Regions from separate parts of the Vibrio artabrorum genome, predicted to be linked through region 1. Evidence: predicted binding sites of a transcription regulator. Region 1 holds the regulator's gene; each other region holds the start of a gene.
The links. The regulator PurR, encoded in region 1, represses purine synthesis genes. The targets are predictions, from matches to a motif close to TNANGNAAACGTTTNCNTNA.
Positions count from the first base shown of each region.

Region 1 (4,177 bases):
TAGTAACCCACAAATGATATGAGCTTCTGTCGGATTCGATGCACTAAAGATTTTCATGGAAATAGACCTTATCCGGCGACAGGGGCAGAACGAAACTTGTTCATCAACCATTTAGCAATTATTGGGAATACACCCAGCAAGATAAACGACAATAGTACCGAAGGTGAAACAATCCCCGACAGTGAGTCGATTTCTGCCAGTTGAGTTCCAGCATTTAAGAAAACAGCAGTGCCTGGTAACATCCCAATTTGGCTCGTCAGGTAATAACGCGTGATCGACATTGGTGTTAAGCCCATTAATAAGTTAATAATAAAAAATGGGAAGACAGGAATTAAACGGAGCGAAAATAAGTAGAATGACCCGTCTTTTTCAATGCCTTTGTTTATCGTGACTAATTTGTCAGCAAATTTGCTTTGTATCCAGTCTTGTAAGAGGTATCGGCTACTGAGAAAAGCGAGAGTCGCCCCAATGGCACTCGCGAAAGACACCAATAGCAAACTGTTCCAGAATCCAAACAACGCAGCCCCTAACAGCGTCACGACAGCAGCCCCTGGAATCGAGAAAGCGGTAATCATGATATATACGACAAAATAGGTTGCGGCGGCGGCAATGAAATTGCTATCAATGTAGTCATTTAAAACGGCTTGTTGATCTTTGGCATTCTCAAGTGTTAGGTATTGGCTAAAGTTAAGACCTAACAAAAGGATAGTGGCGATCAATGCCAGACCCAATATGACTTTTTTACTCATTGCGATTTCCTATAATTTTTAATGCATCACTTGAGTATAGACAGGCAAAACGTCAATTAACTTTCAGCACATATAAAAAAAGCCGCAAAAATGCGGCTTAGTCATAGGGTGATAATGTTAATTAACTCGATTGCTCAGCTCTTCGCGACGCTGTTGAGGTATCACAGACCAGTGTGTGCCATTGATAGCACCTTCTAGCGCCCAAAGCAGTTCGATACTGACAGAAGAGGCGTGTGATTCTTTGATGGCGTTAAATGCGTTTACAGAGCCTGATTCATATAAATGTTCTACAGATTCTATCCCAGCCTTTTTTAACATACGCTCAGTCGCGAGTCTGAGGTTAGGAAGATCTTTTAATCGAGTTGGCTTAGCTGAGGATTGCTGAGCTTTTTCATTTTTAGCATACCCTAAAGAAGCACTGGCCAGTTGCAAAATTTCCTTTTGATCTTGCCATAGGCTCTCGGGCAAAGCGAAATATTTGGTAACAACAGGGAACCCTCGTTTTTTGTAGACGTAAGGCTGAAATCCTTGCTGCTCGAATTGATTCGTTGTGCTTTTGTCTGCTCGTATATGCAATTGGTCATTTACCACTAGGGCAAACATGGTGTTATCAGCGAAAAGCCCGAAGCCACCAAACATTGAGCGTGATTTTATTTTTCCTAAGGGCTCAAACAACTTCATTGAGTCCTTTAGTATCGGTTTATCCATGTTATTCATCTCGGTGTATTTGAACTACGCCACCAAATAAGCAGGTCCGAGAGATTAGCAAAATGTTGCAACTAAATTGTCAATAAGCCGTAAATTACTAAATTATTAGCAACTACTGCATTTTGCCATCGGTAGCCCCGCTACCATACCAACGAGTGGTTTAGGCCGGAAGCTTTGCGTCTCACTCTTTCGAGTGATTTGCCCTGTGCGTGACTGATTAAATAGAATAAAGTTTTTGTTGAATGAAGCTCACACTTGCTATTCAAAAGTGTGATACTGCTTCAATTAATCTTCTTTCTTATATGCATCTAAGTTAGGTTTTTGTGTTGATAAAAAGGCGCCCCCAAAGGAGCGCACGATTAGATGAGAATATAACCATTAATTTAACGTTTTAACGGTGCTTCGCTCAACAATTTCAGGGTGCATTTCGAACACACGTTTTTCATGGTCTTTATCTTTAATGCGTTCTAATAAAATTTCAAATGCATTTTTACCAACACGACGCTTCGGTTGGTGAACCGTAGTCAACGGTGGAGAGAAGTACTCAGCCAGTTCGATGTTGTCGTAACCGATGACAGAGATATCTTCAGGAATACGAATTCCTTTTTCTTGTAGTCGGCTCATTAAGCCAAGAGCCATTGTATCGTTAAAGCAGAATACGGCTGTTGGACGTTTTTTCATTTCGATGATTTTATCTGCCGCGAGAACGGCAGTATCACATTCGAAGTTACCTTCAATGATCATGCTGTCATCAGCAGAAATCTGTGCTTCATTGAGCGCACGTTTGTAACCAGCGATGCGTTCAATACAGGCCGCTTTGTCTAAGTGGCCGCTTAAACAAGCTATGTCAGTGTGACCGCGATCAATTAGGTATTTTGTCGCTAGGTAGCCACCTTCTTCAGAGTTATCGATAATTTTATCGGCTTGAGAGCTTTCAGGCCCCCAGTCCATCACCACTTTAGGGATATCAGCGTGACGGTCCAACATCTCTCTTAGCTCTTCTGTTAAGTCAGAACACATCACCAAGATGCCATCGACACGTTTCTCTGCAAGCATTCGAATGTAGTCTCGTTGCTTCTCATAGATACCGCCGGTGTTACACAATATCAAAGTGTAACCTTGACGATAGCAGTAGCTCTCAACACCATCGATAACTTCAGAGAAGAACAGGTTCGTTGATTGCGTTACTAACATACCAATAGTGCGTGTTGTATTGCACTTTAAACTCCGTGCGACAGCACTTGGTGCGTAGTTTAATTCGTCTACGGCTTGATTGACTTTCTCTTGAGTTGCTTCTGCAACAAAACGTGTTTTGTTGATTACATGAGATACGGTCGTTGTCGATACGCCGGCTAAGCGAGCGACGTCTTTTATAGTGGCCATGGTTTTATCCTATTAGAAGCTACTTTCCCAAGTATGGGATGAAGTAGCCGTTAAGCTACCTAATTAAGAGCTTATAGTTGTAGGGCTCTTTGGGTACTAAGTGCTAAAAAACAAAAAACCGCTATTGAGCGGCTTGTCTTAACACTAAAATGCTCTGAATTTTTATAAGCATAGCATTTCGTGAGCATTTCATATTTTATCGTTTGCGGTCACAATTTTAAACTGACTAGAAATTACTCGCAACAAAATTCACCCAGAAATCCGGGTGAATTGTCACATTATCTGAATTTATTGACCGAGTCATACTGCCCGTTTATTCACCCGCCAAATATAGAGTGTCTAGGTTACAGAAAGCAACAAGTAGGGATGAAACCGATGCATAGAAACCGAATGAATCGATGTCGTGACATTTTGCATTGAACTTTGGTAACCAAGTCAGCAGTGTTTGTTCGATAAATTGCTGCTGACTAGCAAACGATTTCTCTAGCTCATCCTCACACTCAGTGTCGTTAGAGCGGATGATCAGGTTGCCAAGAAAGTCGAGTTCGATGGCAATGTGATCTGCTGGTTCTTTGAGATCTTGATTCACGACTAAATTGTGTTTCGCCATGATCTCTTCCATATCTTTTGCAGGTTTATCGTTTAATAACCCCGTCTCACCGATATACATTGAAGCGTAAGGAAGGGCGCCATGCTTATCCGTTTTTAAAAATAGATCACAGAAGTCAGCTGCTAGCTCTAACTGTGCATCTTCACGAGTTTGTAAACGGTTGAGCGCGTCTACCAAGCTGTCGATTGCTGGCTTAAGTGTTTCATTTTCCCCTAAACCAGTCAGAAAGGAACGAATTTCGACAGAATGATAGTGATCAAGCTCTTCTTGAGTGAGTTCTTTAGCGAATAAGCTTGATAGCCACCAATATATTTCTGCTCTTTGTTCGTTGAACGCTTTCGTATCTTTCATTTGATTAATCCTAATATCGTCTTTCGTATTGCTTGGCTACGAAGGCTAACTAACCGTGATATTTGTAGAGTACAACGTCACTCGCTAGCAATAATGCCTATATTGAATTGCGATGAGCGATAAATAGCAAGGTTTAAGATTGTCTTGTATCAAAAAAAAATCATCTTTCTGGCTTTTATCTTCTGTACGACTAGAATTGTTACTAGTTATGAATAGAATAGTCAATGAAACTATTAAATAAGAAAAGTGGTGTAGATGAGCTATCACGTATTGGTCGTTGAAGATGATGTGGTAACCCGCAGTAAACTGGTTGGATATTTCCAGAATGAAGGTTACACCGTGAGTGAAGCAGAGAGCGGTGCTCAAATGAGAAACG
Region 1 covers NZ_AP025458.1:1,869,934-1,874,110, reverse strand. The annotation lists gene OCU36_RS08420 (putative signal transducing protein) at 1-57, opposite strand, end outside; partial or broken gene OCU36_RS08415 (TVP38/TMEM64 family protein) at 69-854, opposite strand; gene OCU36_RS08410 (TfoX/Sxy family DNA transformation protein) at 867-1,457, opposite strand; cyclic di-GMP riboswitch class I at 1,585-1,670, opposite strand; gene purR (HTH-type transcriptional repressor PurR) at 1,836-2,840, opposite strand; gene torD (molecular chaperone TorD) at 3,154-3,801, opposite strand; gene torR (two-component system response regulator TorR) at 4,057-4,177, shown strand, end outside.

Region 2 (4,177 bases), 610 kb from region 1:
CTGATGCAGGTCACCAGTCATGACCATGTTAGCCTCATCAAAACCAGTGCAATTTTGTTCACCAGTTTTGGCTTTATGGTGGTGATTCCTACCTTGGTTTCTTACAATCACGAGGCAACAGATAGACAGCTACGTAATATGGTGATCGTCGGTTCTTTGATCCCATTAGTGTGTTATCTATGCTGGCTATTTGCTGTGGTTGGTAACCTGAGTGAAGCGCAATTTAGAAGCTTTAAGAATGTCTCAGATTTGATGGCAGCGTTCGAGGCTCAGTCCCCTTGGGTGGGTAACATCCTCTCTACTTTTACAGGTTTAGCCTTGTTGACCTCTTTCTTTGGTGTAGCGATGGCGCTGTTCAACCAGAATAAAGACATGTTTAACCAAAACACAGCGGTCACTTATTGCGTTAGTTTTATCTTGCCTCTGGTGGGGTCATTGCTTGCTGCAGATAAATTTTTACAAGTGCTGAACTACGCAGGCATCATCTTGGTATTCTTAGCTGTGTTTATTCCTTTAGTGATGGTTCATAAGCAGCGTTTTATGAAAATCTCTGACGATAGATACCAAGCCGAAGGTGGCAGAACAATGATGTTATTCTCGTTGCTGTTTGGTTGTTTTTTGCTAATCTCGCAAGTGATTTAATCGAGCGAGAACTAGGGCAAGCAATAGAGCGGCAATATTGATATATCGATAGAAAGGAACACAGTGATGTTCCTTTTCATTTGGTTACCTAGCGATGGCTACGGTCTAGAAAGTATAGATAGATTAGTTTTATCTCTAAAATATTATCCAATGGATGCAGATATGATTTTTCAGTGCATATTATGTTAAACGCTTGGTTTTTATATGCCATTTCAACAAATCAAAAGGTCATAAAAGACCATTCTTCTATATCCTATTGCTATAACGAAAGAGTTGGTGGATATTAAGTATATTGCGTTGCCAAAATGTCGGGGGACATCATGGATAAACAGGAAGAGACGCGAGTAGAGTTTGATTACACAACATTTCTTGGCGCCTCATGCAGTAAAAAATGGACTTTTTTGGAAGCTTTGACCACTATTGCGCCAATATTCAGTACTGTCTGGAGAGATAGCATTAAAGAGCTTGCCACTCCTGAAGATCGCTTATGGCAGATGGCGTTGAAATCGATGTCTACGCGTAAAAGTGATGAGTCAAATATTGTCACTTTGCTTAAACTTGCTAAGCTCGAAGGTATCAATGAACTCAAAGTGGTTATGCCATACTCTCTTGAAGAAGAGCAGATAGCGTATATCGAATCACGCAGTCATCTCGTCATTGCAGGTAATACAGGGGAAGAGTTTACTATTAAGCTGTAATCTCTCAGTATTGCTTAGCTCAAAGAAGATGAAAATGTACCTATAGAAAGGGCCTCAATATAGAGGCCCTTTTTGGTATTTAGGTGTATTTCACAGTCAGGTCGTGATTAATCGATTAGTCCGTAGTCAGAACGCAGTACATCGATGATCTCTTGCTTAGGATTCTCGCTTAGTATGATCTCTGCTCCTGTGATTTTCGCGGCAATATCAAGGTAAGTCCGCGACAGAGACATTAATGAATCCAGAGGGAGTTCATTATCTCGAGCTAATGCTTCACGCTCTGGCATACGCTCTTTGTTCAATAGAATATCAGCATCAGGGAAGTAGTTAAGCAAGAACTGACGGAAGCCTTCTTTTGAATTCTCAATGATGTTGCCGTTGTTGTATTCCTGAGTATCCCAAATGCGAGATGAATCTGGCGTACCGACTTCATCCATGTAGATAAGCTTTTCTTTGCCTTGAGCATCGTTGACGTAGCCAAACTCAAATTTGGTATCAACAAAGGTTTGGTCTACTTTTGCTAGCGCTTGGCTGATGACGTTGAAGCCTTCTTTAAGAAGTTTTTCGTAATGCGCGATGTCGCTTGCTTGAGTAAAGTTGAATGCTGCGAAGTTATCTTCGATGTTGTTACGTGTGATGTTCACATCGTCAGCTTCTGGAACGCCAGGAATACCTTTCAGAATCCCTTTTGTTGAAGGCGTGATCAGTAGCTCAGGCAACTTCTTGTCTTTCTCAAGGCCTTCAGGCATCTCGATACCACAGAATTCACGTTCGCCGTTTGCGTATGCACGCCACATTGAACCAGTGATGTATTGACGACAAATCGCTTCGATCATGACTGGGCGAGCTTTTTGTACAATCCATACGAACGGGTGAGGGATATCAAGAATATGACTGTCAGCAAGTCCGTTGTCTTTAAACAATTTGAACCAATGGTTAGAGATAGCATTCAGAGCCGCTCCCTTACCTGGAACACCTTTAAGATTTCCTTCACCACGCCAGATACAATCAAATGCAGAGATACGGTCACTGATCACCATGATTGCTAAAGGCGCATCTGGTGCTACATCGTAGCCTTTCTCTTTAATTAGTCGTTGGCTATCTTCTTCAGTTAACCAGTAGACCGAACGAACCTTGCCACTGTGGACAGGTTTATCAGTACGGATTGGTAGGTCATCATTTACGGCAAGAACTTGATCAGCAAGGCTCATTTAGACATTCCTATCTTTTATCAAACGTCATACAGAGAAGTGCGGTGTGCACATGATTAGACGGGCATTATACCCAATCTACTCTTTGCTTCCAGAGAAAAAGCAAACGATTGCTAAATCTGTTGTTTAAATAAAAACCCCCGCCTAACAATCCGCTAAAAAATTGGCGAATTGTAGGGCAGGGGAAGGCAGTATATTTGGACTGTGTTTTGGAGCTGTGTTTGTTCGCTAAATTGTTAAGCAATATGGCTTAGTGAATACGCTCTGAATTTGCATCCATAAAGAAGACTTCACATTGAAAGCGTAACCCTAATGTTCTTAGGTACTGTTGACTGAACTGATCAATCGATGCACTTGCAACAATCGCACTCGCATTCTTAGAGCGGATTGCTTTCTCGACAGTCTCTACCTCAGTCATTTGATGAGAGGCTTTCATATGAATAACGCGGTCGCAGCAAACATTATGTTGCTTAAGCTGCTTAGCCGATGGTCTTGGTGTTTGAGCCGTAAACAGTAACCATTGATGTTGATTGGACAGCAACGCCATTCTTGCAAACAACGCTTCCTCGTTTGAATTTTTGCTTTTACGAGAAACTGATGTAAATGCGCAGTGAACTAGCGGGCTAGAGTGTTGTGCTTTAACGTGTGCTTGAATCATTTTGCTGTCCTTATATACATGCTGTATGCGTATACAGTAGTTTTAGTTGCTTATAAGATCAAGCGTTTTTTGCGGGATTATTGGACGATTTCGTCTGAGATTATGGATGAAAAACAATTAAATTATTGAAATTATTAGGTAAATTAAATTTGAATGAATTTGCTGTTTTGTCTCATAAGTTGAAAAAAATGTGAGCTTTATACAGGTGTTTACAGGGTTTTTGATAGGTAAGTACTGTGTACACCTGCATAGAAGGGAGAAGCTCTAAAATCAGAGGCACAAAAAAAGCGCCTTAAGCGCTTTCTTATATTTCAACGGTATTGCCTATCTCAATGTCGCTTGGGACAGTTTTGCTCTCATTTCCATTTCACCAATGTTGAATTGGCGAACATCAATGGTTGCAATATCATTGCACTCTTTACATGCATGATGCCACTTACCATCTAAGTAATCGTGCTTTTTTACTAGGCTTGGCTTTTTGCACCAATCACAAACGCCTTCTACTGCGAACATATTTTCTCCTCACCTGTATATGTCAGGTGTATTTTCGGTGCAAATTATGACATAAGTCATCCCGATTAGTTAATAGTTTGTTACCCGTTTTTGAGAGGGGGATCGATTGCCGAAGTAATAAAATCGGTATCTTTGTGGGCTTAGAAAATGAAGTTACGTGCTTATTTACAATTGGGTAACATTTTGTAAGATGGTTTTTAGCGCATTGTTCAAACGTTTCATTTCTTCGTCACATCCGTGACCATCTGGGTGATATATTTTAGATAGCTGTTTGTATCGAAACTTGATGCTTTTTTGGTCGGGAATTGAACTGGGTGTGTACCCAAATAGCGCGCAGGCTACCTGTAAATGACTCAGACCTTGACTGTTTTTCTGCTTCTTTAATTCGTGGAACATAGTGTGCAGTTGTCGTTTTTGCTGCTTAATCGTAAGGTCCTTCGAGTTAAGTTGTGCTT
Region 2 covers NZ_AP025458.1:1,258,278-1,262,454, forward strand. The annotation lists gene OCU36_RS05815 (amino acid permease) at 1-642, shown strand, start outside; gene OCU36_RS05820 (transporter) at 963-1,340, shown strand; gene OCU36_RS05825 (phosphoribosylaminoimidazolesuccinocarboxamide synthase) at 1,448-2,551, opposite strand; gene OCU36_RS05830 (SulA-like leucine-rich domain-containing protein) at 2,802-3,209, opposite strand; gene OCU36_RS05835 (hypothetical protein) at 3,534-3,722, opposite strand; gene OCU36_RS05840 (J domain-containing protein) at 3,888-4,177, opposite strand, start outside.
Region 2: a site for PurR is predicted at 2,650-2,669, ahead of OCU36_RS05825 (phosphoribosylaminoimidazolesuccinocarboxamide synthase). Genes of this name have one in related genera too.

Region 3 (4,177 bases), 250 kb from region 1:
GGCCCGACGGTTATTGTTCCGATGTTGCGAAGCATTCAGCCTAAATCTTCGTTAGGCAGTATCTTGCGATGGGAAGGGATAGTGATAGATCCGATTGGCGCACTGTTTGCCGTTCTCGTTTACGAATACATTGTCTCTTCAGCCGATCCGACGAGCCATGTACTGTCCGCATTAGGGCTGACTCTGTCCATAGGTTTAAGCTTAGGGATCATCGGTGGCTATGTGATAGCCAAAATGCTGCAAGGGCATTGGGTGCCGCATTATTTGCGTAACGTAGCCGTCCTGACGTTAATGTTGGGCGCATTTTCCTTTTCAAACGACCTGAGTGAAGAGTCTGGTTTACTAACTGTGACGATCATGGGGATTTGGCTAGCCAATGTGAAAAGTTTGGATCTTGAAGATATTATCGAGTTTAAAGAAACTCTGACGGTGTTACTGATCTCAGCCCTGTTTATTCTGTTAGCGAGTCGATTGGATTCGGGGCATTTTCTCTCGATAGGTTGGGGCGGTGTGGGCTTATTAGCGGTTGTTATGCTTGTCGCTCGTCCTTTGAGTGTTTGGCTCAGCGGGATCGGCACCGATCTTACTTCAGCCGAGAAATGGTTCCTAAGTTGGATGGCACCTCGCGGGATCGTCGCCGCTGCCGTTTCTTCATTGTTTGCTATTAAGCTCCAAGAAAAGCAATTAATTGAAGGGGCGGATTTGCTGGTCCCTATGGTGTTTTTGGTCATCATTGGTACGGTTGTGATTCAGAGCCTGACTGCAAGTTGGTGGGCAAGAAGATTAGGAGTGACACAAGAGAAAGCACAAGGTGTGGTTTTCTTTGGTGCGACTCTTTTTGCTAGACAGTTAGCTAAAATCTTGGCCACACACAACATTAACAGTGTGCTTACCGATACCAACTGGGAAAGCATTCGCTTGGCTCGGATGGAAAACCTGAATGTCTATTTCGGTAATCCAGCCTCAAGCCACGCAGAAATTAATCTCGAGTTGGATGGGATAGGGCGTGCCATGATTGTTTCGCCTTATCGTCAAACGAACCCATTAGTCAGTATGCACTATCAGGGTGAATTTGGTGACAACAAAGTGTTTGAACTTGAGTCATCAGAGACTAAGCACGAAAGGCATCATGTGAGTCGCAGTAAAAACCGGCGTTTGTTTGCGGAAGGGATGACGTATTCGAAACTGAATTCGCTGATGGCTCAAGGCAGTCAAATTAAGAGTACAGGTTTAACAGAAGCGTTTGACCTTAATGAATTTAATACTCTTTACCCTAAAGCCATTCCACTTGGTGTGATTACTAACGGTGAGTTCCGCTTAGTTACACAAGGTTCTGATTTGGATAAGTTGATATCGACAGAATGCGAAATCATTAGTTTATTACCCGCTCCACAGCAGCTTGAACAAAATAAAGTGTAATAATACCAATCGTAGTCAATAACGGGTCATCCTAGCTTGTTAAAACACTCGATAACGTCGTTAGAAATTTTGATTGTAGAATAACGACTTATCGACACTTCTTATCAAAAAAGCCGCAATGAGCATGACATTGCGGCTTTTTTAGTCTGTTGACGTCACGGTAGGTGTCGCGATCTATGTTGCCGTTTGTGCGTTATTTCGAGTGAAATTGCTCACAAGCAATCATGGTGTTCTCGATTAGGCTTGCAACGGTCATTGGACCAACACCACCGGGTACCGGAGTGATGAAGCTTGCGTTTTCTTTCGCGACATCGTATTCAACGTCGCCAACCAGCTTACCTGAATCTAAACGGTTAATGCCTACATCGACCACGACAGCGCCTTTCTTAATCCAAGCTCCGGGAATGAAATTTGGTTTCCCTACGGCAACCACAACCACATCCGCTTGACGAACATGACCTTCAAGATCTTTGGTGAAGCGGTGACATGTGGTTGTGGTGCAGCCAGCAAGAAGTAGTTCTAATGTCATTGGGCGACCAACGATGTTTGAGGCACCAACGACAACCGCATGTTTACCACGTAGATCGATGTTGTAACGACCAAGCAGCGTGATAATGCCTTTTGGTGTACAAGAACGTAACTTAGGCATCCGCTGAGCCAAGCGACCGACATTGTATGGGTGGAAACCATCAACGTCTTTTTCTGGCGTGATACGTTCGAGCACGTGGGTTGTATCGATACCAGCAGGCAAAGGCAATTGAACGAGAATACCGTCAATCTCTGGATCTTGGTTTAGCTGATCGACCAGGGCTAATAATTCTGTTTCTGTTGCAGTGGCTGGTAAATCGTAAGATTTAGAAACGAAGCCAACCTCTTCACACGCTTTTCGCTTACTTCCAACGTAAACTTGAGAAGCCGGGTCTTCACCCACTAAAACAACCGCTAGACCCGGAGCACGTAATCCAGCTTCATTACGTGCTTTTACACGTGCTGCTACTTCAGAACGAACCGTTTGAGAGATTAGCTTTCCATCAATATTTTGAGCAGTCATGAATTTCCTTATTATTGATATTCAAGTTAGTGGCTGATGTTTTTGGCGCATTATTCCAGAAAATCTTTTTAATTACCATTAGGCAAACGTTTGCCTTGGCTTAATTTTCAACACCTATAGGCTTATTGCCCTTTTTTTACTCACTTAGATCATAATGTTACATAAAGCCGTTGCTTTACTGATTCTAATTCGTATAATTCGTCCCTGTAGCGCGCCCTTAGCTCAGCTGGATAGAGCACCTCCCTTCTAAGGAGGTGGTCGAAGGTTCGAATCCTTCAGGGCGTGCCATTATTTAAAGAAACCCGATAACTTTCCGAGTTGTCGGGTTTTTTGCATTTTACCTACCATAAAAACCGGTCTTTTGACGCGCGAGTCATTTTCCTTTGTTGTTTTGTTTATTTCGTTGGGTTCATCGAACAGAAAATTAAAATTGTTCGTTTTTTGGGGTTTACATCATTTAGTAATAAAGCGACTATGAATTTACGAAGAATAGACAAGTAAAGTTATTAGCCAGTCGGTTTATAGCTGATTTAGAGGAAGTAATGGCAGGAAACAGTATCGGACAACATTTCCGCGTGACCACGTTCGGAGAAAGTCACGGTATCGCACTAGGATGTATCGTAGACGGGTGCCCACCAGGATTAGACATTACCGAAGCAGACCTTCAGAGAGATTTGGATCGTCGTCGCCCAGGTACCTCACGTTATACAACGGCTCGCCGTGAAGCGGATGAAGTGAAAATCTTATCAGGTGTATTTGAAGGCCAAACTACGGGCACTTCTATTGGTCTATTGATTGAAAATACAGACCAACGCTCTAAAGACTATTCCGAAATAAAAGACAAGTTCCGCCCTGGACACGCTGACTATACCTACCATCAAAAGTACGGTGTGCGTGATTACCGTGGTGGTGGTCGTTCTTCTGCTCGTGAAACTGCAATGCGTGTAGCGGCAGGGGCAATTGCGAAGAAATACCTAAAACAAGAATTTGGTGTTGAAATCCAAGCTTACCTTTCTCAAATGGGTGATATCTCCATTGATAAAGTGGATTGGAACGAGATTGAAAACAACGCTTTCTTCTGCCCAGATGCCGACAAAGTACCAGAATTTGACCAACTGATTCGCGACTTGCTAAAAGAAGGCAACTCGATCGGTGCGAAGATTCAAGTGGTGGCGACTAAAGTGCCTGTAGGCCTTGGTGAGCCAATCTTTGATCGTCTAGATGCAGATATCGCGCACGCTCTAATGAGCATCAATGCGGTAAAAGGTGTTGAGATTGGTGATGGCTTTGATGTCGTTAATCAACGCGGTAGTGAACACCGTGACCCATTAACTCCAGAAGGTTTCAGCAGCAACCACGCTGGCGGTATCTTAGGTGGTATTTCTACTGGCCAAGATATTGTGGCAAGCATTGCGCTTAAACCCACATCAAGCATTACCGTTCCTGGTGACACGATCACTAAAGACGGTGAAGCAACGCAGTTAATCACGAAAGGTCGTCATGACCCATGTGTGGGTATCCGTGCGGTACCGATCGCAGAAGCGATGTTAGCGATTGTATTGCTTGATCACTTGCTACGTCATCGTGGTCAAAACCATGGCGTAACGACCAATACACCTCAAATTTAGCGATTGAGTAAATGAAAAAGGGTTGCTTCCTGTTGGAGCAACCCTTTTTGTTTTCTAGTGAACGCTTTATCTAATTAAT
Region 3 covers NZ_AP025458.1:2,116,892-2,121,068, reverse strand. The annotation lists gene OCU36_RS09430 (cation:proton antiporter) at 1-1,419, shown strand, start outside; gene folD (bifunctional methylenetetrahydrofolate dehydrogenase/methenyltetrahydrofolate cyclohydrolase FolD) at 1,613-2,470, opposite strand; tRNA gene OCU36_RS09420 (tRNA-Arg) at 2,682-2,758, shown strand; gene aroC (chorismate synthase) at 3,013-4,098, shown strand; gene OCU36_RS09410 (trimeric intracellular cation channel family protein) at 4,173-4,177, opposite strand, start outside.
Region 3: a site for PurR is predicted at 2,549-2,568, ahead of folD (bifunctional methylenetetrahydrofolate dehydrogenase/methenyltetrahydrofolate cyclohydrolase FolD). Genes of this name have one in related genera too.